Regions from separate parts of the Streptomyces sp. NPDC043908 genome, predicted to be linked through region 3. Evidence: riboswitches for the same ligand, from Rfam matches in the RefSeq annotation. Region 3 holds a riboswitch; each other region holds the start of a gene.
What was found. A riboswitch is a leader RNA that binds a small molecule or an ion and turns the genes downstream of it on or off. The one in region 3 is predicted to bind cyclic di-AMP.

Region 1 (7,305 bases), on a different contig from region 3:
GGCTCACCGACGGGCTGGCCCGGCTCGCGGGCTCCGGCCGGGTCGCCATGCCCGACCTGGAGCTGCTGCCCGGCTCCTACGACCTGCCCGGCGCCCGGCTGCTCGACCTCGTCCAGGTCATGGACCGCATCCGCCGCGAGTGCCCGTGGTCGTCCCAGCAGACCCACAAGGGGCTGGCGAAGTACGCCCTGGAAGAGGCGTACGAGCTGGTCGAGGCGGTGGAGGAGGGCGACCGCGACGAGCTGCGCGAGGAGCTGGGGGACGTGCTCCTCCAGGTCGTCTTCCACGCCCGCATCGCGGAGGAGGGGGACGCGGAGGACGGGGCGGACCCGTTCTCCATCGACGACGTGGCCGGCACGATCGTGGAGAAGCTGATCCACCGCCATCCGCACATCTTCGGCGACGCGCACGCGGAGACGCCCGAGGAGGTCAAGGAGCACTGGCTGCGCCAGAAGGCGGCGGAGAAGGGGCGCGCGTCGGTGACCGACGGCGTTCCCCTCGGCCAGCCCGGCCTCGCCCTCGCCGCCAAGCTGGCGTCCCGGGTCCGTACGGCGGGCCTCGACGTGCCGCTGCCCTCCGGTGAGGGCATCGGCTACCGGCTGCTCGCCCTGGCGGTGGCGGCGGAGGCCGACGGCACGGACCCGGAGGCGGCCCTGCGGGCGGCGGCGCGCGCGTACCGGGACGCGATCCGCACGGCCGAGACGAGCTGACGGTGACACACCCTTCGCCCCCGCCGGGCCGGGACCCGGGCGCACACCCCGACCAGGCCCCGAACACGCCACCGGGCCAGGACCAGGGCCCGGGCCAGACCCCGCCCCCGCCAGGGGCACCCCCCGCCCCCGAGATGTTCACCTGGGAGTTCGCCACCGACCCCTACCCCGCCTACGGCTGGCTGCGGGAGCACGCGCCCGTGCACCGCACCACGCTGCCCAGCGGGGTCGAGGCGTGGCTGGTGACGCGGTACGCGGACGCCCGGCAGGCCCTCGCCGACCAGCGGCTGTCCAAGAACCCGGCGCACCACGACGAGCCCGCGCACGCCCGGGGCAGAACGGGCATCCCGGGCGAGCGCAAGGCCGAGCTGATGACGCATCTGCTCAACATCGACCCGCCGGACCACACCCGGCTGCGGCGGCTGGTGGCGAAGGCGTTCACGCCCCGTACGGTCGCCGAATTCGCGCCCCGGGTGCAGGAGTTGACGGACACCCTCATCGACCGGTTCGCGGCCGCAGGGGAGGCCGACCTCATCCACGAGTTCGCGTTCCCGCTGCCCATCTACGCCATCTGCGACCTGCTGGGCGTGCCGCGCGAGGACCAGGACGACTTCCGGGACTGGGCCGGGATGATGATCCGGCACGGCAAGGGCCCGCGCGGCGGGGTGGCCCGCTCGGTGAAGAAGATGCGCGGCTACCTCCTCGAACTCATCCACCGCAAGAGGGAGAACCCGGGCGAGGACCTCATCTCCGGCCTCATCCGCGCCAGCGACCACGGCGAGCACCTCACCGAGAACGAGGCCGCGGCGATGGCCTTCATCCTCCTGTTCGCCGGGTTCGAGACGACCGTGAACCTCATCGGCAACGGGATGTACGCGCTGCTGCGCAACCCCGGGCAGCGCGAGCGGCTGCAGCGCTCGCTCGCGGCCGGGGAGTCGGAGCTGCTGGACACCGGCATCGAGGAACTGCTGCGCTACGACGGGCCCGTGGAGATGGCCACCTGGCGCTTCGCCACCCGCCCGCTGTCGATCGGGGGCCAGGACATCGCGGCGGGCGACCCGGTGCTGGTCGTCCTGGCCGCGGCCGACCGCGACCCCGACCGCTTCCCCGACCCGGACACGCTCGACCTCGGCCGCCGCGACAACCAGCACCTCGGCTACGGCCACGGCATCCACTACTGCCTGGGCGCGCCCCTGGCCAGACTGGAGGCGAGGACCGCGCTGGCCACCTTGCTGCGACGCCTTCCTGACCTGCGGCTCGCGGCGGATCCTGCCGATTTGCGCTGGCGGGGCGGGCTGATCATGCGCGGACTGCGCACCCTTCCGGTCGCGTTCACGCCCGCCGGAACTGACGATCCGTCAAAACTGTGACTTTGGCGTTATCGCGGGTGCATCGACTTGTGACAAGCGTTCGAGTACGGCTACGTTCACCCCTCGACTCGCCACACCGGGCGCACCGCCCGGCCCGGCGGTCACAGACGTAGTCACACGGAAGGCCACAGCATGCGCTCCGGGAACGGACGGCACCGCCGACCCCGCCAGGCTCCCGCACTCGTCGTCGCGGCGGGGGTGACCGGCTCGGCCCTCGCCCTTCCGCTCTTCGCGGCGAGCGGCGCGAGCGCCGCCACCGCGTCCACCTGGGACAGCGTGGCGGAGTGCGAGAGCGGCGGCGCGTGGAGCGCCGACTTCGGCAACGGACTGTACGGCGGGCTCCAGTTCTCTCAGGAGACCTGGCAGAACTACGGCGGTACGGCGTACGCGGAGCGGGCCGACCTGGCCAGCCGGGCGCAGCAGATAGCCGTCGCCGAGAAGGTGCTCGCGGCGAAGGGCCCGAAGGCCTTCACCAGTTGCTCGGGGATCTCCGGGCTCACCGCGGGCGGCGGCGCCCCGGCCGTCGACCCGGGCGCCACGCCCTCGCCGTACGTCCCCTCCGAGGAGGGGGCCGCGACCCCGGACGCCACGGCCACGCCGTCCGCGCCCGCCAAGAAGCCGCCGGCGTCCACCACGCCGTCCCCGTCGTCCTCGACCGCCCCCAAGCCCTCCACGACGCCCTCGGCGCCGTCCACGGGCGCGAGCGCCAAGCCCGGCTCCGCCGACGCGAGCGCCCCGGCCGGGACCGCCGACGCGGGCACCGGCTCCGCCTCCGGCGGCAAGCACCGCGGCACCCCCGACCCGGCCGAGACCGGCACGCCCGCGGCCACCGAGCCGGGCAATACGGACAACGCTCATGAATCGGGGCGTCACGCCTCGCGAGGTGACGCCGAGTCACGCGAGTCGGGCGACGTACTGGCCGCCGAAGGCGACTACACCGTCCGCCCCGGCGACAATCTGTGGGACATCTCGCGCACGCACAAGGTCGAGGGCGGCTGGTCCGCGCTCTACAAGGCGAACGAGAAGACGATCGGCGCCGACCCGAACCTCATCGTGCCTGGCCAGAACCTTGATCTGAACCTGGCAAAGACGGACAACCCGGCCCCGGCCAAGGGGTAGTTCAGGGGCCTATGTCCACTTCTGTGCAAGTGAGACAAGGGTCTCTTTCCGTCAACTGCCGTGTCCCGTCCGTCCGGTACGGGCGTTACGCCCCCGACCTGCGGAAACAGGGGTTACGGAAGGGCCGCGAGGGGCGATTTCTCCCTGATGTGCCCCTTTGAACATCAGGGGTTGGTGTGTTTACGGTCGAAGCGCTCGTCACCACGGGCCCCTTCGACCGGGAACGCCGAATCCTGCCGCCGGTCGTGGGGAACAGTCGACGCTCCAAGCGCCGTAGGCAGGAGCGGGGGACCCAAGGTAAGCGCCGGGCCCGGCCGTTGAGGGACGTACGCCATACGGCGAGACGTACGAAGCGGCCAGGGAACGGCTTGGGGTGAAGACGCGCCACCAGGCGCGGCCGGGCCACTCACTCGCCCGAACCCGACAGCTCACCTCGCAGGCGTCGGTGAGGAGAACTCCATGCTGCTTTCCGGCAAGGGCAAGCACCGCCGCCCGTCCAAGGCCGTCCGAGTCGTCACGCTGGCCGGTGTCACCGGTGCCGCCGTCGCCGCCCCGCTGATGGCCGCCGGCTCCGCCTCCGCCGCCTCCGTCTCCACCTGGGACGCCGTCGCCCAGTGCGAGTCCGGCGGCAACTGGTCCATCAACACCGGCAACGGCTACTACGGCGGTCTGCAGTTCTCGCAGTCCTCCTGGGCCGCGGCGGGCGGCACGCAGTACGCCTCCCGCGCCGACCTGGCCAGCAAGGGCCAGCAGATCGCCACGGCCGAGAAGCTGCTCGCCATGCAGGGGCCGGGCGCCTGGTCCTGCGCCGGCGCGGGCAACCTGACCGCCGGCGGCTCGGCCGCGGACGTCGACACGTCCGGCTCCCCGGCCGCGCCGAAGAAGGCCGCGCCGAAGAAGGCCGCGCCCAAGGCCGCCCCCGCCCCCCAGCGCGAGTCGGCCCCCGCCTCGCGCGGCGAGTCCCGTCCGGCCCCGGTCAAGACCGGTGACGGCGAGTACAAGGTGAAGGCCGGGGACACCCTGGGCTCCATCGCCTCGGCGCACGGCGTCAAGGGCGGCTGGGAGAAGCTGTTCGAGCTGAACAAGGACGTCGTCAAGGACGCGAACCTGATCTACGTGAACCAGCAGCTCCACCTGAGCTGAGCCCCGTCCGGCCGGGGATGCGCCCACGGGGCGTGGGTGGCTGCTCGCGCGGTTCCCCGCGCCCCTTGTGGGCGGGGTGTTCGTCTGCGGGCCGGGGGTGGGTTGCTCGCGCGGTCCCCGCGCCCCTGGCAGTCTGTGGCTGAGCCGGGTTCTCCGGCCGGGGCCGAACGCCTCAGGGGCGCGGGGAACTGCGCGATCAGCCCCCACCGGGCCGCAGCCGGACACGCACCCTCAGGGGCGCGGGGAACTGCGCGACCAGCCGCCCACCGCGCCGCAGCCGAACCACGCACCCCACCCCGCCCCCACCCCCGTGCGGCGCGGGGGTTTGTTTTGTTCGGGAACATTTTGCCCCCCGTTTCGTCCCACGGGCCGGTCGGTCGGCTGGTGGATGCCCCGGAGCCGGTTAGGCTCAGGGGTGCCGGACCAAGCGGCCCGGCGTTTCCGCGTCACATCCCAGAAGGAGATGCTCGTGCCGTCCATCGACGTCGTCGTAGCCCGGGAAATCCTGGACTCCCGAGGCAACCCCACGGTCGAGGTCGAGGTCGGCCTCGACGACGGCAGCACCGGCCGTGCCGCCGTCCCCTCCGGCGCCTCCACGGGCGCCTTCGAGGCCATCGAACTGCGTGACGGCGACCCCAGCCGCTACCAGGGCAAGGGCGTCGAGAAGGCCGTCCTCGCCGTGATCGAGCAGATCGGCCCGGAGCTCGTCGGCTACGACGCCACCGAGCAGCGCCTGATCGACCAGGCGATGTTCGACCTGGACGCCACGGACAACAAGGGCTCGCTCGGCGCCAACGCCATCCTCGGCGTCTCGCTCGCCGTCGCCCACGCCGCCTCCGAGGCCAGCGACCTGCCGCTCTTCCGCTACCTGGGCGGCCCGAACGCGCACCTGCTGCCCGTTCCGATGATGAACATCCTCAACGGTGGGTCGCACGCCGACTCCAACGTCGACATCCAGGAGTTCATGATCGCCCCGATCGGCGCGGAGTCCTTCTCCGAGGCGCTGCGCTGGGGCACCGAGGTCTACCACACCCTCAAGGCCGTCCTGAAGCGCAAGGGCCTGTCCACCGGCCTCGGCGACGAGGGCGGCTTCGCCCCGAACCTGGACTCCAACCGCGCCGCCCTGGACCTGATCCTGGAGGCCATCAAGGAGGCCGGCTACACCCCGGGCAAGGACGTCGCGCTCGCCCTGGACGTCGCCGCGTCCGAGTTCTACAAGGACGGCAAGTACGAGTTCGAGGGCCAGTCCCGCACGGCCGCCGAGATGACCGAGTACTACGCGGAGCTCGTCGACGCGTACCCGCTGGTCTCCATCGAGGACCCGCTCTTCGAGGACGACTGGACCGGCTGGAACACCATCACCGCCAAGCTCGGCGACCGGGTCCAGCTCGTCGGTGACGACCTGTTCGTGACCAACCCCGAGCGCCTCGCCCGCGGCATCGAGGAGAAGTCGGCCAACGCCCTGCTGGTGAAGGTCAACCAGATCGGCTCGCTGACCGAGACCCTCGACGCCGTCGAGCTCGCCCAGCGCAGCGGCTTCAAGTGCATGATGTCGCACCGCTCCGGCGAGACCGAGGACGTCACCATCGCCGACCTCGCCGTCGCCACCAACTGCGGCCAGATCAAGACCGGCGCCCCGGCCCGCTCCGAGCGCGTCGCCAAGTACAACCAGCTGCTGCGCATCGAGGAGATCCTCGACGACGCCGCGGTGTACGCCGGCCGCAGCGCCTTCCCGCGCTTCAAGGGCGCCGTCGAGGACGCCCGGGGCTGAGAACCGACCCGGGCCTGGCCCAGCCAGTCGTCCGTACGTCCCCGGCCGCGGTCCCGTACCGTGTCCGGGGACGTTGTACGTACGTGAGGGAAGCGGGGCGACATGGCCAAGGGCAACCGGGACCGGTTCTCCACCGCGGCCCGGCTCAAGGTGCTCGGCGAGCAGACCGCGGCCCGTGTCTACCGGTCGCAGAAGAAGCGCCAGGCACGCCGCTCCCGGCTCACCGGGCGGGCCGCGCTGCTCGCCCTGGTGATGTGCTCCCTGGTGGTGGCCCTCGCGTACCCGATGCGCCAGTACGTGTCGCAGCGCGGCGACATCGCCGAGGAGCGCCGCAAGGAGCACGACGCGGCCGCGCAGGTCGAGCGGCTGCGCGACGAGAAGGCGCGGCTCCAGGACGACGCGTACATCAAGCGGCTGGCCCGTGAGCACCTGCACATGCAGTTCCCGGGCGAGACCGGCTACACCGTGACCGACCCGTCGGCCGGCAAGGGCCGCCGCGACGGCAAGGCCTCCACCGGCCGCCCCTGGCACCAGAACCTCTGGGACGGTGTGGACAAGGCCGACCGCCCCGGCGACTGACGACGTGAACCGCCAGCGACCGATCCAGACAGACAGAGACTGAGACAGACACCGCGATGGAAACGCCCCCGCCCCGCACTCCCCGCACCGAGCCGACCGAGGCGGACATCGCCGCCTTCCAGGAGCAGCTGGGCCGCCCGCCGCGCGGACTGCGCGCGATCGCGCACCGCTGCCCGTGCGGCAACCCCGACGTGGTCGAGACGGCCCCCCGGCTGCCCGACGGCACGCCCTTCCCGACGACGTACTACCTGAGCTGCCCGAGGGCCGCGTCGGCGATCGGCACGCTGGAGGCCAACGGCGTCATGAAGGAGATGACGGAGCGTCTGGCGACCGACCCCGAGCTGGCCGCGGCCTACCGCGCCGCCCACGAGGACTACATCGCCCGCCGCGACGCCATCGAGGTCCTGGAGGGCTTCCCGAGCGCGGGCGGCATGCCGGACCGGGTGAAGTGCCTGCACGTGCTGGTCGGCCACTCGCTGGCGGCGGGGCCCGGCGTCAACCCGCTGGGCGACGAGGCGATCGCGATGCTCCCCGAGTGGTGGGCGAAGGGCCCCTGCGTCACCCCCTGCGTGCCCGGGGAGGGCGAGAAGTGACCCGGGTCGCCGCCATCGAC
Region 2 (7,305 bases), on a different contig from region 3:
CGGCGGGCTGGCTCGGCCCGGCCGAACCGCTGGCGCTCTCCTCGATGCGGGCCCGCTCGATGGCCCGCGACTTCGCCCACCGCACCTTCGGGGGCAAGCGGGCGGCGCGGACGGTCGCGGAGTACGAGGCGTTCGCGACGGCCCTGGCGTTCCTGCGCCGACGGGCCCGCCACTCCCAGGCCGGGCCGGACTTCACCGCCCGCGAGCAGGAGCTGCTGCACCACCTGTGGGCGCGCCGGGAGGTGGCAGGCCCCGCCCTTCTGTACGGGGCGGGCGCGGCGGGCCGCATCTGGATTCCGTCCCAGCCCTACCCCTACGGCCACCAGGCCCCGTACGGAACCCAGACCCCGTACGGCCACCAGCCCCCGTACGGCTACGGCCAGGGCACGTACGGGAACCACGCCCCGTACGGCTACGGCCCGGCCGCCTCCCCGTACGACCCCTACCGGCGCTGAGAGCCTGCCCCCGGTCTACGCCGAGGCGGCCTTCAGCTCGCTCAGCTCCGCGTCCGTGAGCTCCAGGTCCGCGACCGCGAGGAGCGCGGGCAACTGCTCGACGGTCCGGGCCGAGGCGATCGGGGCGACCACGGTCGGCTGCGCGGCGAGCCAGGCGAGGGCCACGCTCGCGGGCTCGACGCCGTGCGCCAGCGCGACGCGGTCGAGCGCGGCGAGCACCTTCACGCCCCGCTCGGTGCCCAGGTACCGGCCGGCGCTCCCGGCCCGCGCGCTGTCGACGTCCTGGCCGGGGCGGTACTTGCCGCTGAGGAAGCCGGAGGCGAGCGCCGAGTAGGGCACGGCGGCCAGACCCGAGCGGCCGGCGGTGTCCTGGAGGGTGCCCTCGTAGGTGTCGCGCGAGACCAGGTTGTAGTGCGGCTGGAGCGCGACGTACTTGGCCAGGCCCTCGCGGTCGGAGAAGTCCAGGGAGTCCTGGAGCCGCTCCGGGGAGATGTTGGAGGCGGCCACCGCACGCACCGTGCCGTCCTTGACCAGCTGGTCGAGCGCGGTGACGATCTCCTCGACGGGGACCGACTCGTCGTCGAAGTGCGTGTAGTACAGGTCGATGTAGTCGGTGCCGAGCCGGCGCAGCGACTCCTCGGCGGCGGCCTTGATGGTGGGGGCCGCGAGCCCCTTGAACGAGGCGTGCGCGCCGCCCTTGGTGGCGATCACGACGTCCTCGCGGTTGCCGCGCGCCGCCAGCCACCTGCCGATGATCCGCTCGGACTCGCCGCCCTCGTTGCCCGGGGCCCACGCCGAGTAGACGTCGGCGGTGTCCACGAAGTTGCCGCCCGCCTGCGTGTACGCGTCGAGCACCCCGAAGGAGGCGGCCTCGTCGGCGGTCCAGCCGAAGACGTTGCCGCCCAGGGCGAGCGGGAAGACGGACAGGTCGGAGGAGCCCAGGGGGCGCAGCGTGGTCATGGGGGGTGAACGGGCCGACGGGGCACGCCTATTCCGCGCCCCCGCCCGCCGGGCAGGCCCCCTACGGGTTGAGGCCCTTCGACTCGAGCCACGCCATCGGGTCGACTCCCGTGCCGCCCGGGGTGTGCACCTCCAGGTGCAGATGCGGGCCCGTCACGTTGCCGGTGGCGCCGACGCGGCCGATCGTCTCGCCGGTCGTCACCTTCTGCCCGGCGCTGACCGCGATGGAGGACTGGTGGCAGTACCAGAGCTCCGAGCCGTCCTCCAGCTCGATCACCGTGCGGTATCCGTACGAGCCGGACCAGCCCGCCGACTTGACCGTCCCGCCGTGGACCGCCTTGAGCGGGGTGCCGGTGGGCGCGGCGAAGTCGAGGCCGGTGTGGTGGCCGGAGGACCACATCGAGCCGGCCTGGCCGAAGGTGGAGGTGATCGTGTACGAGGCGACCGGGAGCGAGTAGCTCTTGGCCAGCTCGGCCAGCCGCTCCTCCTCGGCCTTCTTCGCGGCGGCCTCCTCGGCGGCCTTCTTCTCGGCGGCCGCCTTCTGCTGGGCGGCGCTCTGCGCGGCCTTCGCCTCGGCCGCCGCCTGCTGGGCCGCGGCCTTCTCGGCGGCCGCCTTCGCCTCGGCTTCGGCGCTGCTGCGCTGCTGATCGGCCTGCTGGAGGATGCGGGCGCGCAGGGCCTCGCCCGCCCCTGTGGCGCCCTGCTCGGCCGCGGCCCGGGAGACGCCCGCCATGGTGAGGGGGGCGCTCGCGACGGCTCTGTCGGCCTCGGCCAGGGGGGACGCGTCGGGCTTGTCGTCGCCCGCGATGCCGGTGATGAGCGCGCCCACGCCCGGCAGGGACTTCACATCGGGGAGATTGTCCGCGACGGAGTCGGGCAGGGATATGGAGACCGGCGGCTTGGTCTGCGCACTGGCCATGCCACCCGCGCCGACGGCCGCGATGACGCCGACGCCGAGGACGGTGGAGCTGCGGGCGAGCCCGCCGCGCTGCTTGATCACGCGGTGCCGGCCGCGTACCGGGGAGACGGACTCCTCCGTGGGGTTCCACTCCTCCCACACCTCGGTGCCGCTGGGCGCGGGCCCGTACGGGGCGACGGGGGGAAGCGGCGGGGTGCCGAGGGCAGGCTCGTTGGACGCCACGGGGGCGCGCTCCTTTCCTTCCTTCTCGCCTACCGGGTTGGCGGTGGGGGTCCCCCCTGCTCCTTGAGAGCTCGGGGGAGGGTTCGGAGCAGGAAGGTCTCCTACGGGCACGTTTCGACGGTGCGAAGGTGCTCGATTCACCCCAAGGTGGTGGTTCCCCGGTTCCCTTGCGGAATTCGGCGCGTGCGCACGGTGCCGCCTCTACGACGGCTGGGACGACCGCGCTGCGTTATCGAACGTTAATAGACAGGCGGACCGGATTCCAAGCCGTTCCCCGTAATCCCCGGCCCCAGCGCCTGATGCCCCGTCAAACAACGTGCGCTCGGGCGTCGTTCGGGCACGGTCCGTCACGGAACCACCGGCGTCGTCCGCCGCCGCTCCGGCCGCCGCGCCCGGGGCCGCCGCACCGCCAGCAGCGCCATGTCGTCGTTCGCACCGCCGCCCGTATGCCTGCGCACATCGTCGACGAGCGCGTCCAGGAGCTGGTCCGGCCCCGGGAAGATCCGGCCGCGCAGCCGTTCGTGCGGGTCGTAGAAGACCCCGGGCGGCCGGGCCGAACGCGCCTCGGAGAGGCCGTCGGTGTACAGGAGCAGCGTCGCCCCGAGCGGGAAGGGGTACGTGTCCGCCCGGTCCGGCCAGACCCCGAGTTCCGCCATCCCCAGCGGCAGCGCGGGGTCGGAGGGGGTGAGCGCGTCCAGCGCCCCGTCGGCGTGGAGCAGCAGCGGTTCGGGGTGGCCCCGGTTGACCAGGCGTACGGCCGTGGCGTCGCGCGGGATCTCGGCGAGCACGGCCGTGGTGAACCCCTCGAACGCGTCCAGGCCGTCGCGCCGGGTGCCCTCCCGGGTCAGCGCGCGCTCAAGGCGTCCGGCCACCGCCTCCAGCGTCTGCTCCTGCTCGGCGGCCTCCCGGAACGCCCCGATCACCACGGCCACCGCCTCGACCGCCTCAAGGCCCTTGCCCCGGACGTCCCCGACGACCAGGCGCACCCCGTACGGCGTGTCCTGGACGGCGAAGAGGTCCCCGCCGATGAACGCGCCGGCCTGCGCCGCCTCGTACCGCGCGGCCACCTGGAGGCCGCCGATCCGCTCGGCGGGCGTGGGCAGGACGGCGCGCTGGGCGGTCTCCGCGATGACCCGCGCCGACGCCAGGCGTTCGCCGCTGCGGCGCAGCATGCGGTTGGTGAGCAGGGCCAGCGCGCCGACGGTGGTGACGGTGAACAGCTCGCTGACCGCCTCCCCGGTGCTGGGGACGTCGTGGAGGTACTCGGTGAGCAGGACCGCCCCGACCGCCGAGGCGCCCGCGACAGCGGTGCCCGCGGGGCCGAAGAAGGGGGCCGCGGTCAGCGGGGCGGCGGCGAACAGGGCCGCCGCGGTGAGATCGGGCGGTGTCGCCACGTCGAGGACGACCCCGGCGACCAGCAGCAGCGCGGGCAGGGCGCGCACCAGGGCCGGACGCCGGGAGCCCTCCCGGCCGCCGCCGTCCGTTCGCTGCCGCACCTGTGGTCTCCCGCCCGTCCGCGGGGCCGCCGCCGTTCCCGGCGCCCCACTCAGGGTGCCGGGCCGGGCCGCCCGCCGCGAACGCTCCTCGGCCAACCGGGTGCGCGCGGCGCCCCTCAGTGCCGTTCGGCGCCGGTCGCGATCAGCCGCGCCCGGCATCTGCGGGGCCCGGCCCGGCCGTGGACGCAGGTCCCCCGGGCGTGGCGGCGGGCCGCCGGGCCGCCGTGGACGGTGGGGACGCCGCCCTTGGCGTGCGAGGGCGCGGAGATCCAGGGCGGGGCGGGCGACAGGGGCGGCGACAGCGGCAGGGAGAGGCACATCAGGAGCGTGCACAGGGCGAGGAACAGCGGCACCGCGGGCGCCCTGCGCCGCGTCGCCGCCCGCAGCAGTCCGTCCACATGCTCGCGCATAGCAATCGTGAGACTACTGTACGTACGCGCGCCCGCGCGGGCCGTCGGGGAAATGCCGAAGGCCCGGCACATTCGCATGTGCCGGGCCTTCGGTCTTCAGTAGCGGGGACAGGATTTGAACCTGCGACCTCTGGGTTATGAGCCCAGCGAGCTACCGAGCTGCTCCACCCCGCGTCGGTAAACACAACTGTACGGCATCCCGGACGGTGCTCCGTACCGCTTTACGGACGGCGCCGCGCTCACGCCGACCAGTGCCCCCGCGAGGCGGCCAGCACGAAGCCGGGGCCGAAGCCGATGATGAGGCCGGACTGCCGGTCGCCGGGGGCCTGCGCGAAGGTGCGGGCCAGCACGTCGAGGACGGCCGAGCCACCCAGGTTCCCGTTGGCGGCCAGGCTCGCCCAGGCGTGCCGCAGGGCGCCGTGGTCGCGGTCGCCGTCCAGGCCGAACCCGGCGGCGGCGTCCTGGAGGACCCGGGGCCCGCCGGGGTGGACGACCGCGAACTCCGGGGCCCTGCCGCTGCCGCCGAGCCACGCGCGTACGGCGGGAAGGCTGTCGTTGAGCGAGGTGGTGGCGGCGGTCGTGGAGTCGAAGTGCAGTCCGGCGCCCGACAGGCGGCCCCGGTAGCGGTCGAGGCTGTCGGGCAGGACGTACTCGAAGGTGTCCTCGATGACGAAGCTCGGCCCGCTCCAGGCCGGGGTGTCCGAGACGACGACCGCGCCCGAGCCGTCCCCGAAGAGCACCTTGTAGATCATCGACTCCCGGCTGGTGTCGGTGTGGTTGTACGTGGCCGTCGACAGGCACTCCGCGACGACGACCAGCACGTGCGAGCCCGGGTGGGCGGCGATGTCCTGGTGGGCCCTGACCAGGCCGTGCGCGCCGCCCGCGCAGCCGACGGTCGCCATCGGGACTCGGCGGACGTCCGGGCGCAGGCCGAGTTCCCGGACGAGGGCGACGTCGAGGGAGGGCACGGTCCAGGAGGTGGTGTGGCTGGTGATCAGGCAGTCGACGTCGTCGGGGGCGAGGCCGGCGTGGGCCAGGGCCTGCCGCCCGGAGCGGACCGCGAGCCCCAGGGCGTCCTCGTACGCCGCTCTGTTGCGCTCCTCGACAGTGGCATTTCCGGCCACGGTCGGGGCGTGCAGCGGGCGGGTGAAACGACGGGTGCGGACGGTCGTCGCCCGGGCGATCCGCAGGTGCGCCTCCAGCCGCGGCCGGTCGGGGTTGGCACGCCGGATGTCCGCGCAGATCTCGTCCGTGGCGATGACGTGGTCCGGCAGGACGACGGCGGGGAGGGCTATGTGAGCGGGCACGAGTGGGCTCCCTCGGAGGGCCAAAGGACGAGAGCTCAACTTAACCGAGGCGGCTGGAATTCGTCCCTGGAAAGGGGCGGGGAGCTCAGCCGGAAGGAGTCGTTCCGAGGGGGCCCCGCGGGTAGGTCACGCCGGTCGCGCGCTCAGCTCGTCAGCGGCGCGCTCAGCACCGGGTGACGGCTCACGAGGGAGGCGCCCGGGGTGTAGAGGAGCAGCATCACCCGGGCCCCGGGCGAGGTGACGGGCTCGGCCACACAGGTGGTGACCCAGCCGGGACCGTACCGGCTGTGGCGGATGGGCCGCTCCGAGCCGTCCGGGTACGGGATCGGGGTGTCCCCGGCCTCCCGGTAGAGCGGACCGGCGACCGGGTCGGCCTGCACGTCGGCCTCCAGGCGCCGCAGCTCCGCGTGGTTGGGCCGCATCTCCACGCCGTGCCGCAGCTGCGGCAGCACCATCGGGGCCCAGCGGTCCGCCCACTCGGTGAGGACGTCCTCGCGCGCGCGGGGGTCGAGGAGCATCCAGCGCATGGTGTTGGCCGGGACCTCCCCGCCCGGGAAGAGCTCGGCGAACGCGGTGTTGTGGGCGAGCAGGTTCCAGGCGGCGTCGGTGATGTAGGCCATCGCCCCGTCGATCTGCTCGACGACCCGCTGCCAGACGCCCGGGACCGACATGCCGGAGTCGCGGTGCAGGGTGTACGGCGGGTACTCGCGCCGGGTGAGGCGCCAAAGGAACGTCCACTCCTGCTCGTTGAGGCGCAGGGCGCGCGCCACGTTCGTCAGGAACTCGGCGGTGGGGTTGAGTTGCCCGTTCTCGAACCGGTTGTACGTCCCCGGGGTGCGCTCCAGCAGCAGGTCCATCTGCTCCTGGCTCAGCCCGGCGACCCGCCGGCCCGGCCCCGCCTGGCGCGGCGGGAACCCGGCGGACTCCGGGTGGATGGCGGCGCGCCGCTCCTGGAGGAGCCTCTTGAGGGAAGTACGGTCACGGGCGGCGAGCGGCGGCAAGGCGGGACCTTCGTTCACGGGGGGACGGGGACGAACGGCTGTCGCCGTGGCGGGACGACGGGGCCCGGGGCGGCCGGGGGCGGCCCGGGACGACGTGCCGCGACGTACCGGCGACCTGATGCGACCCGAGGGTCTGACGTGTGGGGGGTCTCCTGTCGCCGGGGCCGGATGTTGATGGCTGGATCATTATCTGCAATTCGGCCCCCTGGAAAGGGGGCGGGGTGCCCCTCCACACTGTTGCGCACGAAGCCCCTAGGGGTCTCGTGCGTATCGACCCAGGTGAAAGCGGTTGCTCGGTGTTCTTCGCCGAAGGCCGACCACCAGGGGCGCGGCGGCTGACCCCGTGCCGCGGGGACGACCGGCGTACACGCAACCAGAACAGCGGCCGGTGTCGACAATCGCCAACACGTCGCGTCCTCGACACCGGCCGCCCGCGGCGCGCCGGAGAGCAACATTCCCCCGTCTCCGGCCAGCCCCGGCATGCGGGCCGGGGTTGAGACGGCCGGCGCCGTGGAGCCCGCCCTCGGGCGGCCCC
Region 3 (7,305 bases):
GGTCGGCCCCGAAGGCGGCGGGGCGCAGCTCGCGCAGCCGGGAGCGGAGTGGGAGCAGAGAACCAGCGCCGGTCACGGCACCTCCTGGGGCTCGGGGGTCATTCCATTATGTGCAACGGGTACGACAACGCGGGAACCGCGCCGTGCGGCGGTGGCACCCGCCGGGGACGGGCTCAGGCGCGCGGCTGCCCGTAGGCGCGCTCGACCCGCAGCCGGAGCACGAGGCGCCGGTCGCGGACCATGGCCCGCCGGTAGTCCTCCCAGTCCGGGTGCTCGCCCTGGACGTCCCGGTAGAGCCGGACCAGCTCCTCGACGGTCGCGTCGTACGGATCGGCGGCCACCGGGGAGAGGTCCGCCACCCCCTCGGCGACGGTCCAGGCCCAGCGGTCGGCGCTGGTGACGTGGTAGCCGGCGCGCGGGTCGCGGCGCAGGTTCCGGGTCTTGGCGCGGTCGTCGGTGAGGGAGACCTTGATCACGCCCTCGTCCGGGTAGTACGCGTGGTTCACGTTGGACAGCTGCGGCCAGCCGTCGCGCTTGAGGGTGGCGAGTACGCCGCCCTTCTCCTGTGCGACCAGCTTGAGCAGGGCTTCCTCGGATGCGTCGAATGCCGTCATGGCCACTGGAACAGCGCGCGCGGGGCTCCGGATTCCCCGGTGGGCCCCCGCGGGGTGAAGGTCGTGTGGGGAGCGCTCGATGACTGTGTGATGGACCTGGCATGACTGTACGGAGCGGATCGGCGGGCCGGGGCCCTAGTCTGGACGCATGTCCACTTCCTCCGACCAGCCTGGTTCCGTACTGCCGGACGCCGAAGCCGCCAACGCGGCGATCCGCGACCTCGTCGAGAGCACGGACCCCGAGGGCGGCTGGCCGTCGGAGGAGTACGAGCGGCTGCTCACGGTGTGGGCGCAGGCCACGACGGCCGACCTCGACGAGGCCGCGTAGCGCCTGCCGGTCCGGCCCGGACCCCCGGCGGCCGTCGCCCGCACGTCCCGTACGTCTCGCAGGTCCGGTGACGTCTCGGGGCGAACCGGTCCGTTGCCGTCCGTCCCGTTGCGGTCCGTGTGACCTCCGGCGATAGGCTCGACCCTCCTTTGTGCCCGCCCGGGCCCGCGTCCCACCGTCACGCGGCACCCCCGGGGCCCCAGAGAACCGCAGGAGAGCGTCCGCCGTGTCCGAGACATCCGAGAACCGCGTACAGGAGCGGGCCGCGGCGGCGCCCGCCCCGGTGGACGACCGCTCCCGGCTGCGGGCCGACTGCGCGAACTGCTTCGGCCTGTGCTGTGTGGCGCTGGCGTTCTCGCGGTCCACGGACTTCGCCGTCGACAAGGCCGCCGGGGATCCCTGCGCCAACCTCCAGCAGGACTTCCGCTGCGGCATCCACGACCGGCTGCGCCCCCAGGGCTTCCAGGGCTGCACGGTGTACGACTGCTTCGGCGCGGGCCAGAAGATCTCGCAGGTCACCTTCGTGGGCCGGAACTGGCGCGAGTCTCCGGACGGGTCGCGGCGGATGTTCGCGGCGCTCCCGGTGATGCGCCAGCTGCACGAGCTGCTCTGGTACCTCGCCGAGGCGGGGAGCCGCCCCGCCGCGCGTCCGGTCCACCGCCGGGCGGCGGCCGAGCGGGAGCGGATCGAGCGGCTGACCCTCAGTGACGTGGACACGCTCCTGGAGCTGGATGTCGCCGAGCTGCGCGCCGGGGTGAACACCCTGCTGCTGCGCACCAGCGAACTGGTGCGCGCCGAGGTCAGGGGCAGGAAGGACCGCAGGGGCGCCGATCTGTTCGGGGCCCGGCTCAGGGGCGCCGACCTGCGCGGCGCGGACCTGCGCGGGGCGTACCTCATCGCGGCCGATCTGAGCGGGGCGGATCTGCGGCTCGCCGATGTGATCGGCGCGGACTTCCGGGACGCCGACCTCGCGGGGGCGGACCTCACGGACTGTCTCTTCCTCACCCAGACGCAGGTCAACGCGGCCCGGGGCGACGACGCCACCGTGCTCCCGGCCGGGCTCGACCGGCCCTCGCACTGGCGCGCGGGGACGGCGGGGCCCGCGGCGCGGTCCGGCGGCGGGGAGAAGGCCCCGGGTACCGCCGGCCGCCGGGGCGGTCCGTCCCGCAGGTCCGGTGGCGCCCGGCGCCGGGGCTCCGGCCCGACCGGATCGCGCCGGTCGTAACCGGTCGGCCTGCGACGCCGCCGTCCCGCAGCCCCGACCCCACTATGCATTGCGTGTATACACCTCGCGTATAGTCCTCAGCATGTTCAGGTCCAGGCCGAAGGGGAGTCGCCTCATGCGCAGCAGCAATTCCGGAGTCCGCCGTGCCCGGGGGCGGTCCGCGGCCGCACTGGTGGCGGTGGCCGCGCTCGGACTGGCGCTGACCGGCTGCTCCGACAACGCCGTCTCGCCGCGCTCGGCCCGCGACGACGCGCTCGACAGCAAGGCCGCGGTCGGCGCCGACGCGGGCGGCGCCACCGGGGTCGACTGCCGCAAGGCCAAGTGCATAGCCCTGACCTTCGACGCCGGGCCGGGCGTCAAGACGCCCCAACTGCTCGACACGCTCAAGGAGAAGAAGGTGCACGCCACCTTCTTCCTGCTCGGCGCGAACCACGTGGAGAAGTACCCCGACACCGTGCGCCGCATCGCGGCCGAGGGGCACGAGGTCGCCAACCACACCTGGTCGCACGAGCGCCTGGACAAGCTCAAGCCCGCCGAGATACGCGCCGAACTCAACCGCACCCAGGAGGCGGTGGCCGCGCTGACCGGCCGCAAGCCCGTCCTGATGCGGCCGCCCCAGGGCCGTACCAACAAGGACGTCACCAAGGTCAGCAAGGAGCTCGGGCTCTCGCAGATCCTGTGGAGCGCGACCGCCAAGGACTACTCCACCAACGACTCGGCCCTGATCACCGAGCGCATCCTCGACCAGGCCGACCGCGACGGCATCATCCTGCTGCACGACATCTACGACGGGACCGTGCCCGCCGTGCCCGGGATCATCGACGCGCTGAAGGCCCGCGGCTTCACCTTCGTGACCGTGCCCCAGCTGCTCGCCCCCGCGGCTCCGGAGCCCGGCCGGCTCTACCGCCCCTGACGACTCCCGCCCCGCCCGGCCGTGCCCGCCCGGCCCGGCGGGTGTCGCGATTTCGCCCTCAGCATGGAGCTGTTCTCAGGACCCCTGCGAGCGGGCAGAGTTGCGGCCATGAAGCTGTTGATACTGGGTGGTACGGAGTTCGTCGGACGTGCCGTGGCCGAATCCGCCGTGGCACGCGGGCACGAGGTGACGGTCTTTCACCGGGGCCGCCACGAGCCACCCGCCGGAGTGCGGGCGCTGCTCGGCGACCGGACGGCCGAGGACGGTCTGGCGGCGCTCGCCGACGGCCGCTGGGACGTGGTGGTGGACACCTGGTCGGGCGCGCCCTCGGCGGTCCGCGACGCCGCGCGGCTGCTGGCGGAGGGCCGCGCCGCCCGGTACGTGTACGTGTCGAGCCGTTCCGTGTACGCGTACCCGGTCCCGGCCGGGGCGGACGAGGGCGCGCCGCTGGTCGACGGGTCGCCGGACGCCGCGGGCGAGGTGGCGTACGCGCAGGCCAAGCGCGGCGGCGAGCTGGCCGCGGTGCGGGAGTTCGGCCCCGACCGCTCGCTGCTGGTGCGCGCCGGGCTGATCCTCGGCCCGTACGAGAACATCGGGCGGCTGCCGTGGTGGCTGGGGCGCGTGGCGCGCGGCGGTGAGGTGCTCGCGCCGGGGCCGCGCGATCTTCCGGTGCAGTTCATCGACGTCCGGGACCTGGCGGAGTGGATCGTGAGCGCCGCCGACTTCGGGCTCTGCGGGCCCTACAACCTGGTCTGCCCGCCGGACCACACCACCATGGGCGAGCTGCTCGACGCGTGTGCGCGGGTCACCGGCGGCGGCGCGGAGCTGCGCTGGACGGCCCCGGAGCCGATCCTGGCCGCCGGGGTGGAGCCGTGGAACCATCTGCCGGTGTGGATTCCGCCGGGTGAGCTGCACGACACGATGCACGGCTCGAACGTGTGGAAGGCCGTGCTGGCGGGGCTCGACTGCCGGCCCGTCGAGGAGACGGTCGCCGACACCTGGGCGTGGCTCGGGTCGCTCGGCGGCGAGGCGCCGCAGCGGCCGGACCGCCCCCGGGTCGGACTGGACCCGGAGACGGAGCGGAAGCTGCTGCACGGCTGAGCCGTGCGGGCGCCGCCCTCGGGGCGGTCCGTCGGTGACGCCGTCGGCCACGGAGGGCCGACTGGGCTGATGACCCGTCAGAGAGGCAGCAGGTCGGGGCGCTTGGGCTCCACGTGGTCGCCCGAGCTCTCGCCCCGCAGGCGTCGTCCGATCCACGGCGCCAGGTGCTCGCGCGCCCACTGGATGTCGTCGCGCCGCACCTCCAGGGTGCCGCGCGGCGGCTGCGGCGGCCACGGCTGGTCCGGGTCGGCCGGCACCGCGAGCCCGAGCACCTGGGCGGCGCGCAGCGCGACCCGGGTGTGCCCCTCGGGCGACAGGTGGAGCCGGTCGCCGTCCCACGCCCGCCTGTCCTGCACGGACTTCAGCGACCACAGGTCGAGCACCGGGCACCCGTAGCGGTCCGCGATGGAGCGCACGTGCGCGGTGTACGTCGCCACCTTGCCGCGCAGATGCTTGAAGACCGGAATCCCGCGCGTGTCGAACCCGGTGGTCACCATCACCGTCGGGATCGTGCTCTTCAGGTCCGCGACCGCGCGCTCGAAGCGCTCGGCCACGTCGTCCGGGTCGCTGCCCGGCCGGATGATGTCGTTGCCCCCCGCGCAGAAGGTCACCAGGTCGGGCGCGAGTTCCTTGGCCCGCGGCACCTGCTCCTCGACGATCTGGTCGAGGAGCCTGCCGCGGACCGCGAGATTGGCGTAGCGAAAGGCCCCCTCCGGTCGCTGATCTGCCAGTAGCACGGCGAACCTGTCCGCCCAGCCGACGAACGCCCCGTCCGGGCCGGGGTCGCCGACGCCTTCCGTGAAGCTGTCGCCGATCGCCGTGTACGACCCGAACGTACCGCTGTTGAATGATCTCGAATCGTCTGCCACGGGACCATATCTTTCCCCTACCGGTGTGACCTACGCGACCGTAAGGAGGGGTTGACGGTGGGTGATATAGACCACCCGGTCAGTTTCGCCCAGCGGGAATACGCCGAATACCTCCGGCGCACCGGACAAATCCGGGGCCGACCGGCTTCGTCAGAGGGCCGCGCCCTGCTGCCTGAGATAGGCGATCGGGTCGACGTCCGAGCCGTAGTCGGGCGTGGTGCGGATCTCGAAGTGCAGGTGCGGGCCGGTGACGTTGCCGGTGGCGCCGGAGAGTCCGATCTGCTGGCCCGCGGTCACGGTCTGCCCGGCCGAGACGGAGAGCTGGGAGAAGTGGGCGTACTGGGAGTACATGCCGTCGGCGTGCCGGATGACGACCTGGTTGCCGTAGGCCCCGCCCCAGCCGGCCGAGACGACCGTGCCCGGGCCGACGGCCCTGACCGTGGTGCCGGTCTCCGCCGCGAAGTCGACGCCGGTGTGGTAGCCGCTGGACCACATGGACCCGGCCATGCGGTACGGGGTGCCGATGCTCACGCTGTCGAGCGGCGCGCGGAAGCCGGTGGAGGAGCCCTGGTCCGCGGTGGTGGAGGTGTTCGTGGCCGGGGCGGGCGAGGACGGCGCCGGGGTGCGGGGCGCGGGGGACGCCGCCTTCGTGCCGGACTCGTGCGTGGTCGTCCTGGCGGAGCCGTGCGGCGCGCCGGTCCTGGCCTTGGCGCCGAGCACGAGCTTCATGCCCGGGCGGATCAGCGCCGGGTCGGCGCCGACGACCTCGCGGTTGTCCCGGTAGAGCCGCTGCCAGCTGCCGAGCCGGTGGTCCTCGGCGATCCGCGAGAGGCAGTCGCCGCTCTTGACCTTGTACGTGGTCGGGGCGGCCTGGGGCGCGGCGGCGGCGAGGGTCCCGGTGGTGCGGGCGGCCTGCTGGGGCGCGGTGGCGGGGGCGGCGGTCTGCACGGCGGCGTGTGCGCCGGTGGCGCCGAGCAGCGGGATGGCGAGCGCGGCGCCACCCGTTCCGGCGGCGGCGATGCCCCGGGATATCGGGCTGGACTTGGGACGGCGGTGCTTACCCTTCGCGGGCATGGCGGATTCCTCTCCGGCGCCTGCGAGGTGAGCTGTCGGGTTCGGGCTGGAGATGCCCGGCCGGGCACCGGTCACGGTGCTTCGGCTTCACCCCGAGCCGTGCCGGAATTCCGGACGGCGCTTACCTGGGTCCCCCGCTCCTGCCACGCGTGGATGGGTGCGGATTCCGAGCGGTGGCAGGATTCGGCGGTCCACTCGGATTGCGGTGACCGTAAGCGAGCCCGGTGGGCCACGACAAGTGCCGATTTCCCTTCGGCATTCCCGGCCGGGAATTCCTACGGGAATCGCGGTCACCCTGCGTCGACCGTCATTCCCAACGGGCCCGGCCGGACGGGGGAATTCATCCGGGACCGCCACCACGGAACGTCACGGATATGACGCTGCTCACGGGTAATCCCCCTTTCCCGAGCGGGAGATGGACAGGGGTCACCAAATCGCCCCATAAGGGCGAAAGTTCTGCCCCTCTTCACCCCTCTCCCCCACCACCGCCCCACTCTGCCCGTTTTGCTCACATGCGACCGGAAAGCAACCGGACCCGTCCGCCATCCCCGGTCTGGATCATCCCGAGCCCCAGGACCGCACAGGTACACACAGGCGCCAACGGCGGCGCCGGCATCGGGACAGGACTTCGCGCGGGGCAATGGGCGCGAAGGGGTCGCATTCCGGCCAGACGATCGAGATGATTGCCCCGGGAACCCATGTCGTATCGTCGGGACCGAGGCGGCGTGATCTTCTTTCGACCCCCATCAGGAGCCAACGTGACCCAGCAGACTCCGCAGATCCCTTCGACCGAACCCGAGCTCTCCGGCGTCCGCAACTTCCGTGACGTGGGCGGACTGCCGACCGTGGACGGCCGGCGGCTGCGGTACGGACGGCTCTTCCGCAGCGGCCACCTCGCCCACGCGACCGCGCAGGACGCGGCCTTCCTCGCCTCGCTCGGCCTCCACACCGTCTTCGACTTCCGCAACGCGGCGGACCAGAAGCTGGAGGGCCCGGACGTGGAGCTGCCGGGGGTGCGCAACGTGAACATACCGCTGACGGACCCGGCGGACGGGGCGGAGTTCTGGAAGATGGTCCGCGACGGCGACATCGACCAGCTGCGGTCGGTGCTCTCCGAAGGCCGGGGCGCCGAGCGGATGGCGCGCTCGTACCGCACGATCATCCGCCAGCGCACGGCCGAG

Region 1: another riboswitch for cyclic di-AMP. It lies ahead of AC069K_RS21490 (transglycosylase family protein); the one in region 3 lies ahead of AC069K_RS23710 (LysM peptidoglycan-binding domain-containing M23 family metallopeptidase).
Region 2: another riboswitch for cyclic di-AMP. It lies ahead of AC069K_RS33345 (M23 family metallopeptidase); the one in region 3 lies ahead of AC069K_RS23710 (LysM peptidoglycan-binding domain-containing M23 family metallopeptidase).

The regions. Positions count from the first base shown of each region.
Region 1 covers NZ_JBWKEI010000009.1:290,210-297,514, forward strand. The annotation lists gene AC069K_RS21475 (nucleoside triphosphate pyrophosphohydrolase) at 1-710, shown strand, start outside; gene AC069K_RS21480 (cytochrome P450 family protein) at 845-2,080, shown strand; gene AC069K_RS21485 (transglycosylase family protein) at 2,213-3,199, shown strand; cyclic di-AMP (ydaO/yuaA leader) riboswitch at 3,459-3,656, shown strand; gene AC069K_RS21490 (transglycosylase family protein) at 3,659-4,342, shown strand; gene eno (phosphopyruvate hydratase) at 4,812-6,113, shown strand; gene AC069K_RS21500 (FtsB family cell division protein) at 6,216-6,692, shown strand; gene AC069K_RS21505 (DUF501 domain-containing protein) at 6,749-7,285, shown strand; gene AC069K_RS21510 (Ppx/GppA phosphatase family protein) at 7,282-7,305, shown strand, end outside.
Region 2 covers NZ_JBWKEI010000022.1:64,813-72,117, reverse strand. The annotation lists gene AC069K_RS33355 (PrsW family intramembrane metalloprotease) at 1-455, shown strand, start outside; gene AC069K_RS33350 (aldo/keto reductase) at 471-1,415, opposite strand; gene AC069K_RS33345 (M23 family metallopeptidase) at 1,477-2,556, opposite strand; cyclic di-AMP (ydaO/yuaA leader) riboswitch at 2,569-2,748, opposite strand; gene AC069K_RS33340 (PP2C family protein-serine/threonine phosphatase) at 2,904-4,148, opposite strand; gene AC069K_RS33335 (hypothetical protein) at 4,169-4,462, opposite strand; tRNA gene AC069K_RS33330 (tRNA-Met) at 4,563-4,636, opposite strand; gene AC069K_RS33325 (PhlD) at 4,702-5,769, opposite strand; gene AC069K_RS33320 (helix-turn-helix domain-containing protein) at 5,913-6,788, opposite strand.
Region 3 covers NZ_JBWKEI010000011.1:16,567-23,871, reverse strand. The annotation lists gene AC069K_RS23745 (MBL fold metallo-hydrolase) at 1-76, opposite strand, end outside; gene AC069K_RS23740 (TIGR03618 family F420-dependent PPOX class oxidoreductase) at 174-614, opposite strand; gene AC069K_RS23735 (hypothetical protein) at 763-942, shown strand; gene AC069K_RS23730 (pentapeptide repeat-containing protein) at 1,169-2,167, shown strand; gene AC069K_RS23725 (polysaccharide deacetylase family protein) at 2,283-3,080, shown strand; gene AC069K_RS23720 (NAD-dependent epimerase/dehydratase family protein) at 3,189-4,181, shown strand; gene AC069K_RS23715 (SGNH/GDSL hydrolase family protein) at 4,259-5,050, opposite strand; gene AC069K_RS23710 (LysM peptidoglycan-binding domain-containing M23 family metallopeptidase) at 5,201-6,124, opposite strand; cyclic di-AMP (ydaO/yuaA leader) riboswitch at 6,129-6,294, opposite strand; gene AC069K_RS23705 (tyrosine-protein phosphatase) at 6,883-7,305, shown strand, end outside.